Regions from separate parts of the Mesorhizobium sp. AR02 genome, predicted to be linked through region 2. Evidence: predicted binding sites of a transcription regulator. Region 2 holds the regulator's gene; the other holds the start of a gene.
What was found. Region 2 encodes LexA, which represses DNA repair genes until DNA is damaged. Its sites were predicted from a motif close to TGTTCNNNNTGTGTTCNG; they were not measured.

Region 1: the regulator LexA is predicted to act here: its motif matches at 5,459-5,476, upstream of DBIPINDM_RS34460 (carbohydrate kinase family protein).

The regions. Positions count from the first base shown of each region.
Region 1 covers NZ_CP080531.1:6,237,539-6,245,460, forward strand. Annotated here, with positions in the region: gene DBIPINDM_RS34435 (ABC transporter permease) at 1-527, opposite strand, end outside; gene DBIPINDM_RS34440 (ABC transporter permease) at 524-1,471, opposite strand; gene DBIPINDM_RS34445 (autoinducer 2 ABC transporter substrate-binding protein) at 1,519-2,505, opposite strand; gene DBIPINDM_RS34450 (ATP-binding cassette domain-containing protein) at 2,540-3,310, opposite strand; gene DBIPINDM_RS34455 (glutamine amidotransferase) at 3,345-4,121, opposite strand; gene DBIPINDM_RS34460 (carbohydrate kinase family protein) at 4,182-5,363, opposite strand; gene DBIPINDM_RS34465 (MarR family winged helix-turn-helix transcriptional regulator) at 5,657-6,196, opposite strand; gene DBIPINDM_RS34470 (DUF417 family protein) at 6,270-6,713, shown strand; partial or broken gene DBIPINDM_RS34475 (MFS transporter) at 6,787-7,398, opposite strand; gene DBIPINDM_RS34480 (MFS transporter) at 7,430-7,922, shown strand, end outside.
Region 2 covers NZ_CP080531.1:6,537,193-6,545,114, forward strand. Annotated here, with positions in the region: gene gltA (citrate synthase) at 1-881, opposite strand, end outside; gene gltX (glutamate--tRNA ligase) at 1,065-2,489, opposite strand; gene DBIPINDM_RS35860 (ComEC/Rec2 family competence protein) at 2,592-5,048, shown strand; gene lexA (transcriptional repressor LexA) at 5,042-5,779, opposite strand; gene DBIPINDM_RS35870 (GntR family transcriptional regulator) at 6,158-6,925, opposite strand; gene DBIPINDM_RS35875 (ABC transporter substrate-binding protein) at 7,078-7,922, shown strand, end outside.

The DNA.
Region 1 (7,922 bases), 300 kb from region 2:
CACGGGATGGCCAGCGTGAGAAACGGCAAGGGAATGCCCATGACGACGCCACGCCCCCAGACAAGCAGCCATGACGGTACGCCAGCCTGGGCTGCGCCGCCGGTAACGGCAAGTGCCGCGCCGGAATAGACGAAGAATGTGCCCAGCGTCGCAATGAAGGGCAGAAGCGCGAGCCCGTTGACCAGCCATCCGTTCAAGGCGCCGAGCAAGGCTCCGGCCAGGATGCAGACGACCGGCAATAGGAAAGGTGGCAAGCCCAGCTTGACGCAAAGCATGGCAAGGATGGCCGAGAGCGAGACCGCGCCGCCGACCGACAGGTCGATGCCGGCGCCGCCGGCCAGGATGACCAGGGCCTGGCCAAGACCGACCAAGGCCAGGATCGTCGAGAACTGAAGAATGGTGGTCACGGTGCCGAGATTGAAGACCGAAGGCCTGAGCGCCAGCAGGCCGACGATCACGATCAGCCAGAGCGCGCAGAGCAGGGCCAGGGTGAGGGCTGGGCCTTGCAGGTTGCGGAGCGTTTTCATGCGCGGGCCCGCTGTATCAGGCCAAGGGGCAACCGGTTGGAGACGGCCTCGAAACCGAGCACGCCGATGATGAGAACACCGGTGACGACGGACTGCCAGAGCGAGGGGACGCCGATCAGCAGCAATCCGTTTTGGAGAATGCGCAGGAGAAGCACGCCGAGCACGGTGCCGATCAGGCTGCATTTGCCGCCCAATATGCTTGTGCCGCCGAGAATGACCGCGGCAATGGCATCGAGCGCCAGCGTGCTGCCGATCGTCATTTCGACATTGCGGTAGGTGGCGACATAGAAAGTGGCGGCAATGCCGGTCAGAAAGCCGCTGATGAGGAAGGTCATGAAGCGGGTCTTGATGACCGGTATGCCAGACAGCCGCGCCTTTTCCTCCGAATTGCCGATCGCCAGCAGATGCAGCCCATAGGGCGTTCGCCGCAACGCCAGCCAGACGATGAGATAGGCAATGGCAATCACCAGGGCAGGGACAGGGACACCGAGTACGGTCGTTGCTAGAACATTGGTGAGGCTCGAGGGCAGGCCGGAAAGCCATTGCCCGCCGAGCAGGACGAAGACGGCGGTGCGGTAGACGCCGAGCAGGCCGAGCGTTCCGACGATGGCCGGAACGCGGCCGAGGACGACGACGGTGGCCGTGACGCATCCCAGCAACGCCCCGACCAGCGGGCCGACAATGATCGCCAGCGCCGGATTGCCATCGGCACCGAGCACGCGGCCGATGGCGATGGCCGCGAGCCCCATGACGATGCCGATCGACACATCGATGCCGCCCATGGCCAGAAGCAAGGTCATGCCAAGGCCGATCAGCAGCAGTTCGACGCTGTTGCGCAAGACTGTCGCCGCATTGCCTGAGGTGGCGTAGTGGGGCGATGCGACAGAAAAGATGACGATCGCCAGCAAACAGGCGACAAGCAGAGACCACTCTCGTCCGTTCATGGAGAAGACACCGTTTGCAGACTGTCGCACCGCGTTCATGTCAGAGCTCAGAAGTTGAACTTGTCGACATTGTCCTTGGTGAAGACAGCCGGCGGCCCGAGCAGCAGGATGCCCTTGGCGGCATCATAGGTGACGGGCTTGTCGAGGCCGGCGATCTTGTTCTCCGCCTCGAAGGCCTTGCCGTCGATCAGCTGCTTGCCGGCCCAGACCGTGAGATAGCCGAGCTGCTCGGGATCCCACAGCACGGTGAAGCCGAAAGCGCCGCTCTTCAGGTACGAGCGCGCCGTGTTCGGGCTGCAATAGCCGGCGCCGATGACGGAGCCGATCTTGCCGGCGGTCTCGATGGCCTGCGCAACGCCCGGACAGGTCGAGGATGCGACGGCGATGATGGCCTTGATATCGGGATTGGCGGCCATGAGATCGCCTGATATTTGCGCGGCGCGCTCGGCTGTGCCGCCGGCAAATTGCGGGGCGAGCAGCTTCAGCTTGGGATATTTGGCGGTGGCTTCCTTCTGCATGAAGCCGATCCAGGCATTGAGATTGGACGCCGTAGCCTCGCCGGAGACGATGCCGATCGTAGCGTCCTCGCCGACGCGCTTGACGAGTTCGTCGACGATCGTGGTGCCGAGGCCTTCGTCGGTCGCTTGCGCCACATAGACAGCGCGGCCGCTGTCGGGCGCATCGCTGTCGCTGGTGAAGAGTTTGATGCCCTTCGCCTTGGCGCTCTCGACAACGGGGGCGATGCTGGAGGCATCGAGCACGCTGACCGAAATCGCCTCGACACCCTGGTCGATCAGGTTCTGGACGATCTGCAACTGGTCGACCGGATTGGTGTCGACAGGGCCGGAATAGATGAAATCGACGCCGAGATCCTTGGCGGCGCGATTGCCGCCGGCTTCCATGGCGTTGAAATAGGGGATGCCGATCAGCTGCGGGACGAAGGCGACCTTGTGCTTGTCGGCGGCGTGCGCTGCCGTGGCAATGACGAGTGATAATGCGGATGCGGCGAGCACTTTCTTGAGTTGTGAAAGCATTTTGGGTTGATCCTCTCTGGAAATGACGTGCGTTTCAGTTTGTTTTTTCGAGCGCCCGCACGTCGGGATGAGCGCCTGTTATGAGCGAAACGACTTCCTCGTGATTGGTCTCGGCCGCCAGCCGTTCGGCCACCTTGCGGCCGCGTCGGAACACCACGATCCGGTCGGCAACCTCGAAGACTTCGGAAATGTTGTGGCTGATGAGGACGACGGCACAGCCGCGCGCGGCAAGCCGCCGCGTCAGCGCCAGCACCTTGCGGGTCTCGGCAACGGCAAGCGCCGCCGTCGGCTCGTCCATGATGACCAGTTTGGCGTTCAGATTGAGCGCCCTGCAGATGGCGACAGCCTGGCGCTGGCCGCCGGACAGGCTGCCGACAGGCGCTTCCGGATCGGAAATATGGGCATCGAGCTCTTTGAGAAGGCCGTCGACGCGCTGGCGCATTTCCTGGCGCTTCAGAAACGGAATGCCCAAAATGGAGCGTTTCAATTCTCGGCCGAGAAAGACGTTTTCGGCGATCGAAAGGTTCTCCGAAAGCGCCAGTTCCTGGAAGATCGTCGCGATCCCCGATGAGGCCGCATCCTTGGGCGAATGAAACGAGACCGGATTGCCCTCGATGATGAGTTCTCCCTCGCTCGGCGCATGGGCACCCGCCAGGATCTTGATGAAGGTCGATTTGCCCGCGCCATTGTCGCCGAGCAGTGCCAGCACCTCACCGGAGCGGATTTCCAGGTCGACATTGGCAAGCGCGGTCAGCGCGCCGAAGCGCTTGGCGATGTTTCTGGCCACAAGAAACGGTGCTGTCATGACGGGCTCCCCGGCGGTTGATCGGGCTGGGTGGCTAAACGGTCTTGCTCACCCAGCGCAGCACATTGGTCCAAAGGCGTGCATAGCCGGGCCATTCGACAAAACTGTTCGGCAGCCAGTGCGGGCCGATGTCCGACGTCCAGACCAGGGTGCGACCCTCGCCATGGCGACCGGTGACCAGCAGCGGATGGCCCCCTTGGTCCTGCGGCAGCCGCGCCAGCACTTCGACATCGTCCCGGTCGCGGGCGATGACCTCGTTGGCGCCGAGAAGAATGGGCCACTCGCCGTCTATGCCGGCAAAGAGCGGGTGATCCTTGGGCCCGATGATCTCAGGCCGAAAGCCCTCGGGAATTTCCAGCCGGTCGTCATTGGGCAGGCAGGTCACCGGCAGCGCATCCTCGACCGCCGTGCGATGCCAGCGGGCCTTGCCGTCGATGCCCTGGAAGGAGAAGTAGCCGCCGATCATGATCAGGCCGCCGCCGGCCTGCGTCCAGTCGCGCAGAAGCTTGAGCCGGTTGGGGACCGTCTTGCCGTGCAGCCAGACATCGGGGTGGAGCAGCAGCGAGTTCGCGCCGATGTCGGAGAGGATGATCGCCTTGTATTGCGACAGGCCCTCCATGGTAAAAGGCAGCTTTTCGACAGCCTCATGGGCCGGCATGTAGTCAAGATCGAACTCGCTGTCCTTCAGGGCGGCAACGAGCGGTGTTGCGCCCAGATGAAAGGTGACGCTGCCGAATTGGTCGAAGCCCTTGTAGTGGGTCGCCGAGCTCATCCAGCTCTCACCGACCAGAAGGACTTTTGCTCTCGCCATAATCATATTCTCCTGATTTCGCCAGATGGGCCGATGTCCAGAAACCGATAAGTCTTTGATTTAACTTGCCATCACAGTCTCGTTCGCCAAGGCGGTGGCCTTGAGGGTCGCGAAATCCGCGATGTAGCCCTGCGCGCCTTCGACAGTGGTCGTCAGGCTCGCGCCGATCGCGGCATAGCGGGCGGCGGCATCCAGCGACGCGCCATGCAGCCACAGGCTGAGGAAGATGCCGGCGAAGCTGTCGCCGGCGCCGGTGGCATCGACGCGGTTGACCGGCAGTGCCGGCACCTCGATCTGTGGGCCGCCGCCAGCCGGGAAGACGACCGCGCCGAATTCACCGAGCGTAAGCACCAAAGTTCCGCGCGGCTTGATGCGTGACAGCATCAGCCGCACCTCTTCGATCATGCTCGCCATCCCAGTGCGAAAGCCGAAAATCTCGCGCATCATCACGTCGTTGATGAAGGCCAGGTCGATCTGCCTGACCATCTGCATAAAAGCCTCCGGCGTGCGCGCGCTTTTGGGCAGGCCGGCCGAATGCAGGCTCACCTTCCAGCCGGCCTGATGAAAACGCTCTATCGATGCGGTCATCGTCTCATAGTGAAAGCCTTCGATATGAAGGCATGCCCGGCGCTGCTCGGGCTGGATGTCCAGGTTGGCGGTCAGGTCGACCTCACCCAGTTCGAATGGTTCGCTGATGATGGTGCGGCTGCCGTTACGCTCGATGATGACGATCGCCTGCGAAAGCCGGTTGTTGGGCGTGCTGCGGATCGGCAAGGCGTGGACACCCAGTTTGGCGAGCTCGCCCAGCGCCCAGTCGCTCTCGGCATCCCTGCCGACCGCTGTCGCCAGTTCCACGTCAAGGGCATAGGGCACCCCGACATCGGCGGCGGCAACCGCGAGATTGGCCGCCGGTCCGCCCAGCGCCTTTTCGATATGGCTGGCGGTGATGCGGTCGTCGCGATGCGGCAGCACGTCGACGCGGCACAGGAAGTCGACGCTGACGCGGCCAGCGACCAGAAGCCTTGGCAGGTGATCGAGATTTTTTGGCCTGCGGGGCGCGCGGCCGGGTAGCGAACGGGCGAAGGAACTCGGCCGGTACATCAGCGCGGCAACCGCTTTCTCGATGCGTTCGCGTGTGTCTTCCCTGAGGCCGGCGGTGCCATTGATGAAGTTCGAGACCGTGCCGATGGAGACACCGGCGGTTCGTGCGACATCCGCTATGGTAGGGCGCTTGCGTTGCAATTGCCTGGTTCCGATTGAAGCGTTTCAAACGGTAGCAGCGGAAACGTAGCGGCTCAATGAAACTATTTTCCAAAAAAATGGAGGCAATTTCTCCTTGTTGGAAGTGTGATCCGATATTTGCTCAACTTTCGGATCAATTTTTTCAAGATTGAACAATTTTCAAATTCTCTCGGCCAAAAAGATTGTGCCGCCGGGCCATCATCTTGGAAATCAGAGCACACGCGGCCGGCGCCGGAACAGGGGCTGCCGCACTTCCTGTTATCTCGGCGACGGTCTTCCCGGGCTGGTACGGGTCAAATTTCGGGCCAAGACTCCATGTTGGCATGCATCGGGCACTGGTCCCCGGGACACGCCGTAAATTCGCAGAGACGACAGAAATGGCTGACCCCGTATGCATCCGTCGCCAGTGGGCGCATCAGCTTCTCGAGGAGGCCGGTGAGCTGTTTTTCTTCAGCGGCGGTAAGGACTCCAAGATAGTCCTTGACCGCCGCGCAACGTGCGACGAGAGCGGGCAACACGGCTTTGCGGCCGGCCGGAGTGACGTGGAGATGCGTGGCACGCTTGTCTTCACCCTTGCGAGCTTCGACGAAACCCTGGGCCTCCAGCTTGTCGACGAGACGCACCGTCGCAGTGTGCGACAGGTTTAGCGCCCGCGCCAGCTGCGCGTTGGTGATGCCCTCCCAAAAGCCCATGATGTTGAGTGCGGCTGAGGCAGAGTCGGTTTGGTTGGGGTGACTTTTGAGGGTCGCCTCAACGCGTTCGGTAATTTCGCCAGCAAAGGCGGCAAGCATATTGGCGGTTCTCAAGCGGGTCATGGCGGCAATCTTTATCATGAGGGGTTGACGGCGCTAGCCTTTATGTGACTTATTATGTGCGTGCAGCACGCACTTATCAAGGAGAAAAGTCATGACGACTTTACAGAAATGGACCCTTTCGGCAGGGCAGGTGATAGCTCGATACAGCGTTGTCCTCTTTTTCGTGGTGTTCGGGGTGGCGAAGTTCACCCCGGCCGAAGCGACGGCGATTCACCCGTTGCTTGTTCACAGTCCGTTCTTGTTCTGGCTCCCCGAGTTGTTTGATCAGCAGTTGTCTTCGGGGATCATCGGTGTCGTGGAGATCGTCTTGGCTCTCATGATGGCCTCGCGTCCCGTTACGCCGTGGATCTCGGCGGTCGGCAGTTACGGCGTCGCTGCCTCGCTGGTGGTCACGCTGAGCTTCCTCGTCACCACGCCACAACTCGACCCGGCGCTTGGCGCCTTCATTATCAAGGACCTGACCCTTCTCGGGGTGGCACTTTGGTCCGCTGGTGAGGCCCTGGCGTCCACAAAGCCGCGCGTGGCTTCGCTTTGAAATGAACCCGGTGTGAGCAGTCAAGAGATCCGTCAGCGGACGTTAACAATCAGGAGATGGCAATGGGCGCCGTAATAGGGATGGGCACCAGAAATACGGCTCCCCACCAGAAGTGCGATAGAAGCAGACCACCGACGACCGGGCCGATCGCGCCGCCAAACGAGAAACTCGCAACCCAGACGCTTACGGCGAAGGTCCGCTGGCGGTCGTCACGAAACATGTTGCTGATGAGCGATAGCGTCGAGGGCGCCATCGTCGCGCCGGCGATCCCGATCAGCGCCCGAGCCAGGATGAGCATCTCGGCACTTCGTGCAAAGGCCGCGACCAGCGACAGGAGCCCGAAACATGCCGATCCAATCAGCAGCAGCTTGCGCCGGCCGATCCGATCGCCAAGAGCTCCCATGATGAGCAGCGACGCGGCCGCCAGAAAGCCGTAGATATCCACGATCCAGAGCAATTGAGCGGCCGTGGGCTTGAGGTCGGCGCTTAGCGATGGCACGGCCAGGTTCAGCACGGTCAGATCCATCGCGTAGAGGATGCAAGGCAGCGCGATGATGGCGAGGCCGATCCATTCGCGACGCGTGGCTCGGCCCGCGCGCGGACCAGTGTCGGATGCGCTTCTGCTGGCAGTCGGGCCGGTATGGCTGCCCGAGCATAAGACCCCAAACGCCGGGCGGCTTGATATCCTCAGCGCTGCCTTGTCTCTGGCGGCCGTGTTGCCGATCGTCTTTGGCATCAAGCTCATCGCCGAAGGCGGCAATTTCGTGTGGGCGACATCGGTGATCGCGTTGGGCCTGGTGCTCGCAGTGGTGTTCGTGAGGCGGCAGATGGACTTGCCTGATCCGCTCCTTGACTTACGGCTGTTCAGGCGGCCCGCCGTGACCGCAGCGCTCGGCATCAACATCCTCGACTTCTTTGTCGGCTTCGGAATTCTCGTTCTTGTTGCCCAGTACCTCCAACTGGTTTTGGGACTAACCCCCCTGGAAGCGGGCCTCTGGAGCATCCCGGCCGGGGTTGGCTTCGTGGTGGGATCATTGTTGACTTCGACCGTGCTCAGGCTGATGCGGCCAGCCTACGTTCTCGGCCTCGGCCTGGCGTTTGCAGCCGGCGGTCTCGCGCTGATGGCATACGCCGCGGAAATGCATAGTTTGATTCTGATTGTCCTGGGCAACGCGCTGTTTTCTGTCGGCTCAGCTCCGGGCATCGCGA
Region 2 (7,922 bases):
TGGCCGATCTCGCCCAGCATGTTGAGCGCCGCTTCATTGGCGCCGCCATGGGCCGGGCCCCACAGGCAAGCGATGCCGGCGGCGATGCAGGCGAACGGGTTGGCGCCCGACGAGCCGGCGAGACGAACCGTCGAGGTCGAGGCATTCTGCTCGTGGTCGGCGTGCAGGATGAAGATGCGCTCCATGGCGCGCGCCAGCACCGGATTGATCTTGTACTCCTCGCACGGCACGGCAAAGCACATATGCAGGAAATTTGCCGCGAAACCGAGATCGTTCTTCGGATAAATGAAGGGCTGGCCGATGTGGTACTTGTAGGCCATGGCCGCGATCGTCGGCATCTTGGCGATCAGCCGCATGGAGGCGACCATGCGCTGGTACGGGTCGGAGATGTCGGTGGAGTCGTGATAGAAGGCCGACAGTGCGCCGACCACGCCGCACATCACCGCCATCGGGTGCGCGTCGCGGCGGAAGCCGGTGAAGAAGCGCGACATCTGCTCGTGCACCATGGTGTGGCGCGTCACGCGGTAATCGAAATCGTCCTTCTGCGCCTTGGTCGGCAGTTCGCCGTAGAGCAGGAGATAGCAGACTTCGAGGAAGTCGCCGTGTTCGGCCAACTGGTCGATCGGATAGCCGCGGTGGAGAAGAATGCCCGCGTCGCCGTCGATGAAGGTGATCTCGGACTCGCAGCTTGCGGTCGAGGTGAAGCCGGGGTCGTAGGTGAAGGCGCCGGTCGTGCTGTAGAGCGAGGCGATGTCGATGACATCAGGCCCGACAGAGCCGCTTCGCACCTTGAATTCATGGGTCTTGCCGGCGAATTCAAGCGTTGCGGTAGCCTCTTGGTTCGTGCCGCCCACATCCAGTTTTTTCGCAGCTTCGGTCATTGCAAACTCCTTCTTGTTTCCTCATGCCGGCAAAGGCAAATTCTGCAGAGCGACACGTCGAAATCACCGCAATGCGCGTATTCGCCACCGCATTTTAGGAGGTGCGTGCCAGATTGGGCCAGGGCCTAATGTTGCACTGCGAAACGCGCCTTTCAATGCCAATCTTCTTGGGCCAGTTTGCTCCTAATCGATTTGATCCGCTATGCGCGCCAGGCTTTCCTCGCGCCCAAGCACGGCAAGCACGTCGAACACGCCCGGCGATGTGCTTTTGCCGGTCAGCGCGGCCCGCAAAGGTTGGGCCACGGCGCCGAGCTTGTGGCCGCCAGCCAATGCAACCTCGCGGATCGCGGCTTCTGCCGCGGCAGCCGTCCAGTCGCTCGACAGCGCGTTCAAAGCTTCGTGAGCGCCACGCAGGATCTTGCGGGCATCGTCGTTGAGCAGGAGTGCAGCCTTGTCGTCGATCGGCAGCGGGCGGTTGGCAAACAGGAAGGCGGCGCCATCGACGAGCTCGACCAGCGTCTTGGCGCGCTCCTTCAGGCCGGGAAGGGCTGCCAGCAACTGCGCCTTGTTCCTGTCGTCGAGGCGCGCGGCCATTGCCGGGCCGCCCTCGAGATAGGGCAAGGTGGCGATGAGGATGTCGAACAGTTCGGCATCGCCCATGCGGCGCATATGCGCGCCGTTGATCGCTTCCAGCTTGGCGAAATCGAAACGGGCCGCGCCCTTGTTGACGTCGCCGATATCGAACCACGAGACCATGTCCTTGATCGACATGATCTCGTCATCGCCGTGGCTCCAGCCGAGACGCGCCAGATAGTTGAGCAGCGCCTCCGGCAGGTAGCCCATGGCGCGATAGGCCTCGACGCCGAGCGCGCCATGCCGCTTCGACAGCTTGGCACCGTCGGCGCCATGGATCAGCGGGATGTGCGACATCGACGGCACATCCCAACCCATGGCGTTGTAGATCACGGTCTGGCGGGCGGCGTTGGTCAGATGGTCGTCACCGCGGATGATATGCGTGACGCCCATGTCATGATCGTCGACGACGACGGCATGCATGTAGGTCGGGTTGCCGTCCGAACGCAGGATGATGAAGTCGTCGAGATCCTTGTTGGGGAAGCGCACCTCGCCCTGGACGCGGTCGTGCACGACCGTTTCGCCCTCGGTCGGCGCCTTGACGCGAATGGCGCCCTTGACGCCGGGCGGTGCCTCGGATGGATCGCGATCGCGCCACTGGCCGTTGTAGCGCGGCGGCAGGCCCTTGGCGCGTGCCGCCTCGCGCATCGCCTCGAGCTCGGCCGGCGTCTCGTAGCTGTAATAGGCCTTGCCCATGCGCACGAGTTCCTCTGCGACCTCGCGGTGGCGTGGCGCACGCTCGAACTGCGAGACGGCGTCGCCGTCCCAGCCAAGACCGAGCCAGGAGAGGCCGTCCAGGATGGCGGCCGTCGCGGCGTCGGTCGAACGCTCGCGATCAGTGTCCTCGATGCGCAGCAGCATCGTGCCGCCGGTGTGCTTTGCGTACAGCCAGTTGAACAGCGCCGTGCGCGCGCCGCCGATATGCAGATAGCCGGTGGGCGAGGGGGCAAAACGGGTGACGACCTTGTCGGACATGAAACTCTCGGAAACCATCTGAAGCGGGGTGCGGCTGCGCGGACTTTCGCGCGCCCGGCGTTCATGTAGCATAGGGCGTCAGGGGTGCAAGGGGCAGACCCGATGGCTGGACGAGGCCGGGGCTTGGATCAGGGCGAGGACGCTGGTGTTGGCGTCAGCGAACGGTCCCTGTTTGCGATTCCACCGCCAACCTCACTGCCGCCATCGCCTCTTGTGCCTGCGCCCGGTAGCCAGCCGCTGCAGGCGGATATCCCAGCGCCACTTCCGTCCCCTGTCTCGGGCCGGATTGTGCGCGTCCGACGGCAGCTCGGCCAGGTTTCCTTACCTCGCCTGCGCCGCGGTGTGGCGACGGCAGCGGAGCTCGAGCTTGACCGAGGCATCGCCTTCCTGCTGGTGCCGGTCTGCCTGGCTGCTGGAGCGATCGGCTATTATTCGCTGGCGGCGGAGCCCGACTTTGCAAGACCTGTCGCGGTCGTCGTGCTGATGGCGATCTGCACGCTTGTCTCGCGCTCCTGGCCGAAAACCCATCTGGGCTTCATGGCGGCATTGTTGTGCGCGCTTGGCCTGCTTGCCGCCAAGGTCGAGACATGGCGAGTGGGCACCCAGATGCTGGGCTCGGAAATCTCGACTGAAGTGACCGGCCGCGTCGTCTCGCTCGACCGGATGGAGACTGGCCGCATCCGGCTGACCATAGACGTGACGTCGACCGCCCGGCCGAAATTGCGCTATGCGCCGGAAAGGGTCCGGCTTTCGGCGCGAAATATCCCGGCGGACATGACTGCCGGCTCCCTGGTCACCGGCTATGCCAAACTGTTGCCGCCGACCGGCCCGGTGCGGCCGGACAGCTACGATTTCTCCTTCGACAGCTATTTCGCCGGCATTGGCGGCAGCGGCTTCTTTCTCGGCAATCCAAAGCTTGTCTCCGCCGAGGACGGTGAGATGCCTCTGTCAGCCCGCCTTTTCTCCGGGATAGAAAATGCCCGTGAAGCCATCGCCGACCATATCAGGGGCAGCATTGGAGGGGCCGAGGGCGAGATCGCCGCGGCGCTGATCGTTGGCGTCCGCGCGGGCATTCCCGACGAAATCAACGAGGCGATGCGGCGCACCGGCATCTATCACATCATCTCGATTTCCGGACTGCATATGGCGCTGGTTGCCGGCACCATCATGGGTCTGCTGCGCGGCGCCTTCGCGCTGTTTCCGGATTTTTCCGCGCGTCGGCCGGTGAAGAAATACGCGGCCGCCGCGGCCCTGTTCTCGATCGCCGCCTATCTCGTGATTTCGGGCGTCGTCGTCGCCGCCGAACGCAGCTTCATCATGCTTGCGGTGATGCTGACTGCCGTCCTGTTCGATCGCGCGGCGCTGACCATGCGCAATCTGGCGATCTCGGCGATTGCCGTCATCGTGGTGTCGCCACACGAAGTGGTCGGCCCGAGTTTCCAGATGTCGTTCGCGGCAACGGCTGCGCTGGTTGGCGCCTATGCCGGTTGGGCGGATCACCATTCGGGAAAGACAAGACCGCCACCGCCAAAGCGATCCCTGCCAAGCTTTCTCACGCGAAAATTCCTGCTGGCGACAGGCGGATTGGCCATGACCTCCATCATCGCCGGCTGCGCCACGGCGCTGTTTGCCATCTGGCATTTCCAGCGTGTGTCGCCGCTCAGCCTGTTCGCCAATCTGGCCGTCATGCCGATCGTCTCGCTGATTGTCATGCCTTTCGCTGTTCTCAGTTCGCTGGCGATGCCTTTCGGTGCCGATGGTCCCTTTCTTTACGTGATGGGCAAGGGCCTGACCGCAATGATCGCCATATCGGCCTGGATATCGGAACGCTCGCCGGTCGACGCGGTCGGGCTGATTTCGCAGCAATCCGTCCTGCTGGTGACCATCGCCCTGGTCATCGCGACGATGGCGACGACCTGGCTGCGGCTCGCAGCGCTGCCATTCGCGCTTGCCGGCCTGTTGACGGTGTCGGATACGCGCACGCCGGATGTCTTGATCTCGGAAGATGCACGGCTGGTCGCGTTGCCGATCGGCGGTGGCGAACTCGCGGTCAGCCGGGCTCGTCCGAACGAATTCACCGTCGACAATTGGAAACGCGCGCTGGTGTCCGAAACCATCGTCGTGCCGGAAATGTTCAGCAAGGCGGAGGGGCAATTCGGCATTGCCGATGCCGTCAACCTGCCGCCGGGAGCGCCATTCTATTGCACGGATGGCGTCTGTCTTGCCCGGCACCCGTCCGGCGCGATCATTGCGCATGTCGAAGACCGCAAGGACACCTGGAAAGCCTGCGGTTTCGCCGATTTGATCGTCGTCAATGACGCGACCGGCTATGACGCCTGCCACAATCCGCTGGTTCTCGTCGTCACCAAACGGCAACTGGCCCGTAAGGGCAGTGCCGCCGTCTTCTTTGACCGCCAATCGGCGACCGGTCCGCCAATCGTCAGCTTCGCGGTGGACAGCCCGTATCGGCCTTGGCACGAGCAGCGAAAATTTTCGCGTGAGGCGAGGGGGCTGCCGCCCTATCAAAAACCCGAAGCGCCGACCGCTCCTGCTCAGTAGCGCCGGATCAGCCCGACGAGCTTGCCTTGCACCTTGACCCTGTCCGGTCCGAAAATGCGCGTCTCGTAGGCAGGGTTGGCGGCTTCAAGCGCGATCGAGGCACCCTTGCGGCGGAACCGCTTCAATGTCGCTTCCTCCTCGTCGACCAGCGCCACGACGATCTCGCCCGGGCTCGCCGTGTCGGCGTTGCGGATAATGACGGTGTCGCCATCGAAGATGCCGGCCTCGATCATCGAGTCGCCCTTGACCTCGAGCGCATAGTGCTCACCACCCATGATCATGTCCGGCGGCACCGAGATCGAATGCGTCTGATGCTGGATGGCATCGATCGGCACACCGGCGGCGATGCGGCCCATCACCGGGATCGACACCGCGGAAACCGCGTCGTCGTCGTTGCCGGCCGCCGGCAAGCGCGACGACGCCGGCTTGATCTGGCGGCCAAGGCCGCCCTGACCGAGACTGCCCTGGATGACGCTCGGCGAGAATTTCTTTGCAGCATTGAGGCCGGGCGCGATCGAATCCGGCAGCCGCAGCACTTCCAGCGCCCGCGCCCGGTTGGGCAGCCGGCGAATGAAGCCGCGTTCCTCCAGCGCCGTGATCAGGCGATGGATGCCTGACTTGGAGGCGAGATCGAGCGCTTCCTTCATCTCGTCGAAGGACGGTGGAATGCCGCTTTCCTTCAGCCGTTCATGAATGAACATCAAGAGTTCATGTTGCTTGCGCGTCAGCATGGCGGCCCCCAAGGCTTGAACAAAGGGTCTGAACCAGAATCGAAAAACAAACCCAGAACAAACACTATCTGTTCCAGTTGTGTTCTGCAACCGTTTAAAGTTTAGTGAATTTGTTAAGACGCCTGAAATTTTTTGCCCCTGGCAGCGGGCGGCAGTCGACCACCTCCGCCTCCGCCGCGCGCATTGAAATTGTTTTGGTTAATGGCCTGTGGCCTACCCCAGGATGCGGTTTGGCATCAGGCCTTCGAAAGGCGTTCACGGGGTGGATTTGTATGGTTTATCGATCCATTTCCAGCGGAACGAAACGAAACCAAAATGCCAACAATCGCGGGCTTCGGGGCGGGTACGGGCCGCGGGGATCTGGACGCCACGCAAGCGTCATCCGGAAACCGCTTTCAGGCTGCCGGCGCGGGCGGCGTAGGTGCCACTGTCTTCGCTGTGAACATAGACGTGCAGCGTGTAGCCGATATGCGCGGTCATGAGTGCCTTTGCCCGCTCGACGTCGCGATCGAGTGCCGCTTCCATGATTGCGGTGTGATGCTCGATCGCGATCGCCTCGCGCAGAGCGTCCATGGCCTCGCCATAGCCGTGCTTGAGGCCGGCCGCCGCCCGCAATGTCGGCGCCAGGCCGAGAAAACGATGATGCCGCCGCAGCTGATCGGCGATGGTCGAGCGGAACCGTAACAGCCAGTTGGACGTCGCCGCGCTCAACAGCGCCGCGTGAAAGGCCTCGTGGCTCTCGTCCCACTTGTCGACGGCCGCATCCGAGGGGTCGTCGACCGCAGTCTTGCAGCGGGAGAGCCGGTAATGAGCGGTGACAACCGCGTCCTCCCATTCCCTACCGCCGTTCGCGATCGATTCCAGGAACAGCGGCATTTCGACAACCAGCCTTGCGCGCGCCAGGTCCTCGAGCTCGGCCCGCGACACGGGAGCGACGGCAAAGCCGCGATTGCTGATGGCGGTGACCAGGCGCTCGGCTTCAAGTCGGGACAAAGCCTCACGCAGTGGCGTCCAGCCGACGCCATATATGCCGCGCAGTGCGCTCAGCTTGAGCGGCGCTCCTGGCATGAGGCGGGTGGTCAGGATATCGCGCCGCAGCAGCTGATAGGCCGCCTCCGTCTTGGTGGAGTTATTCTGATCCTGCATCACTTTCCGTCCATCATCAGGCTTGCGAAAATTATATATCATGTGAAGGCATGGCAAGAATTATATATAATGTTTGACAGGCGCTGAGGGACTGACCATGATCGCCGCAGTTGCCGCCCGGGAGCGGCGCCGATCAAATCTGGGAGGAAATGATGTTGAAGTCGAAATCCGCTTGGCTGTCGGGCTTGGCCCTGGCAGGCGCGTTGATGGTCAGTGCAGGCAGTGCCGCGGCCGATCAGATACGCATCGGCATCGCCAATTTCGGCGAGCATCCACAGCTCAACGCCGCCATAGCCGGCTTCAAGAAGGCGTTGACGGACAATGGCTTCGTCGAGGGCAAGGACGTCGTCTACACGGAGAGCCATACCAATTTCGATGCATCGCTGGTGCCGCAGATGATCGCCAAGCTGCAGGCGGAGCAGCCCAAGCTGATCTACACCATCACCACGCCGGTCTCGCAGATCGCCAAGAAGGCGCTCGCCGGTTCCGGCATTCCGATCGTCTTTGCCGCGGTCACCGATCCGGTGGCGGCCAAGCTGGTGCCGTCGTGGGACGCCGGCGACGAAGGCATGACCGGCGCCAGCGATCTGCAGGATGTCGCCGCGGTGATGGCCTTCACCAAGAAGCTGCTGCCGAACGCCAAGCGCTTTGGCGTGCCTTACAATCCAGGCGAGGCCAACGACGTTGCCTTGGTCGAAAAGATCAAGGCGGCGGCGCCCGCAGCCGGCTTCGAGGTCGTGGAAGTCGGCATCGACAACGTCAATGACATCCAGCAGCGCATCGCTTCGCTCGCCGGCAAGGCAGACGTGATCTACGGCCCGGCCTCGAACCTGATCCAGCCGGCGATCGCCGCCGTCTCCGCGGCCGCTCGCCAGGCCGGTATCCCGATCGTCAACTCCGATGACAGCGCGGTCCGCAACGGCACCGTACCGGCAAGCTTCGCGGTCAATTACACGCAGGTCGGCATCAACGCCGGCAACATCGCCGCCGAGATCCT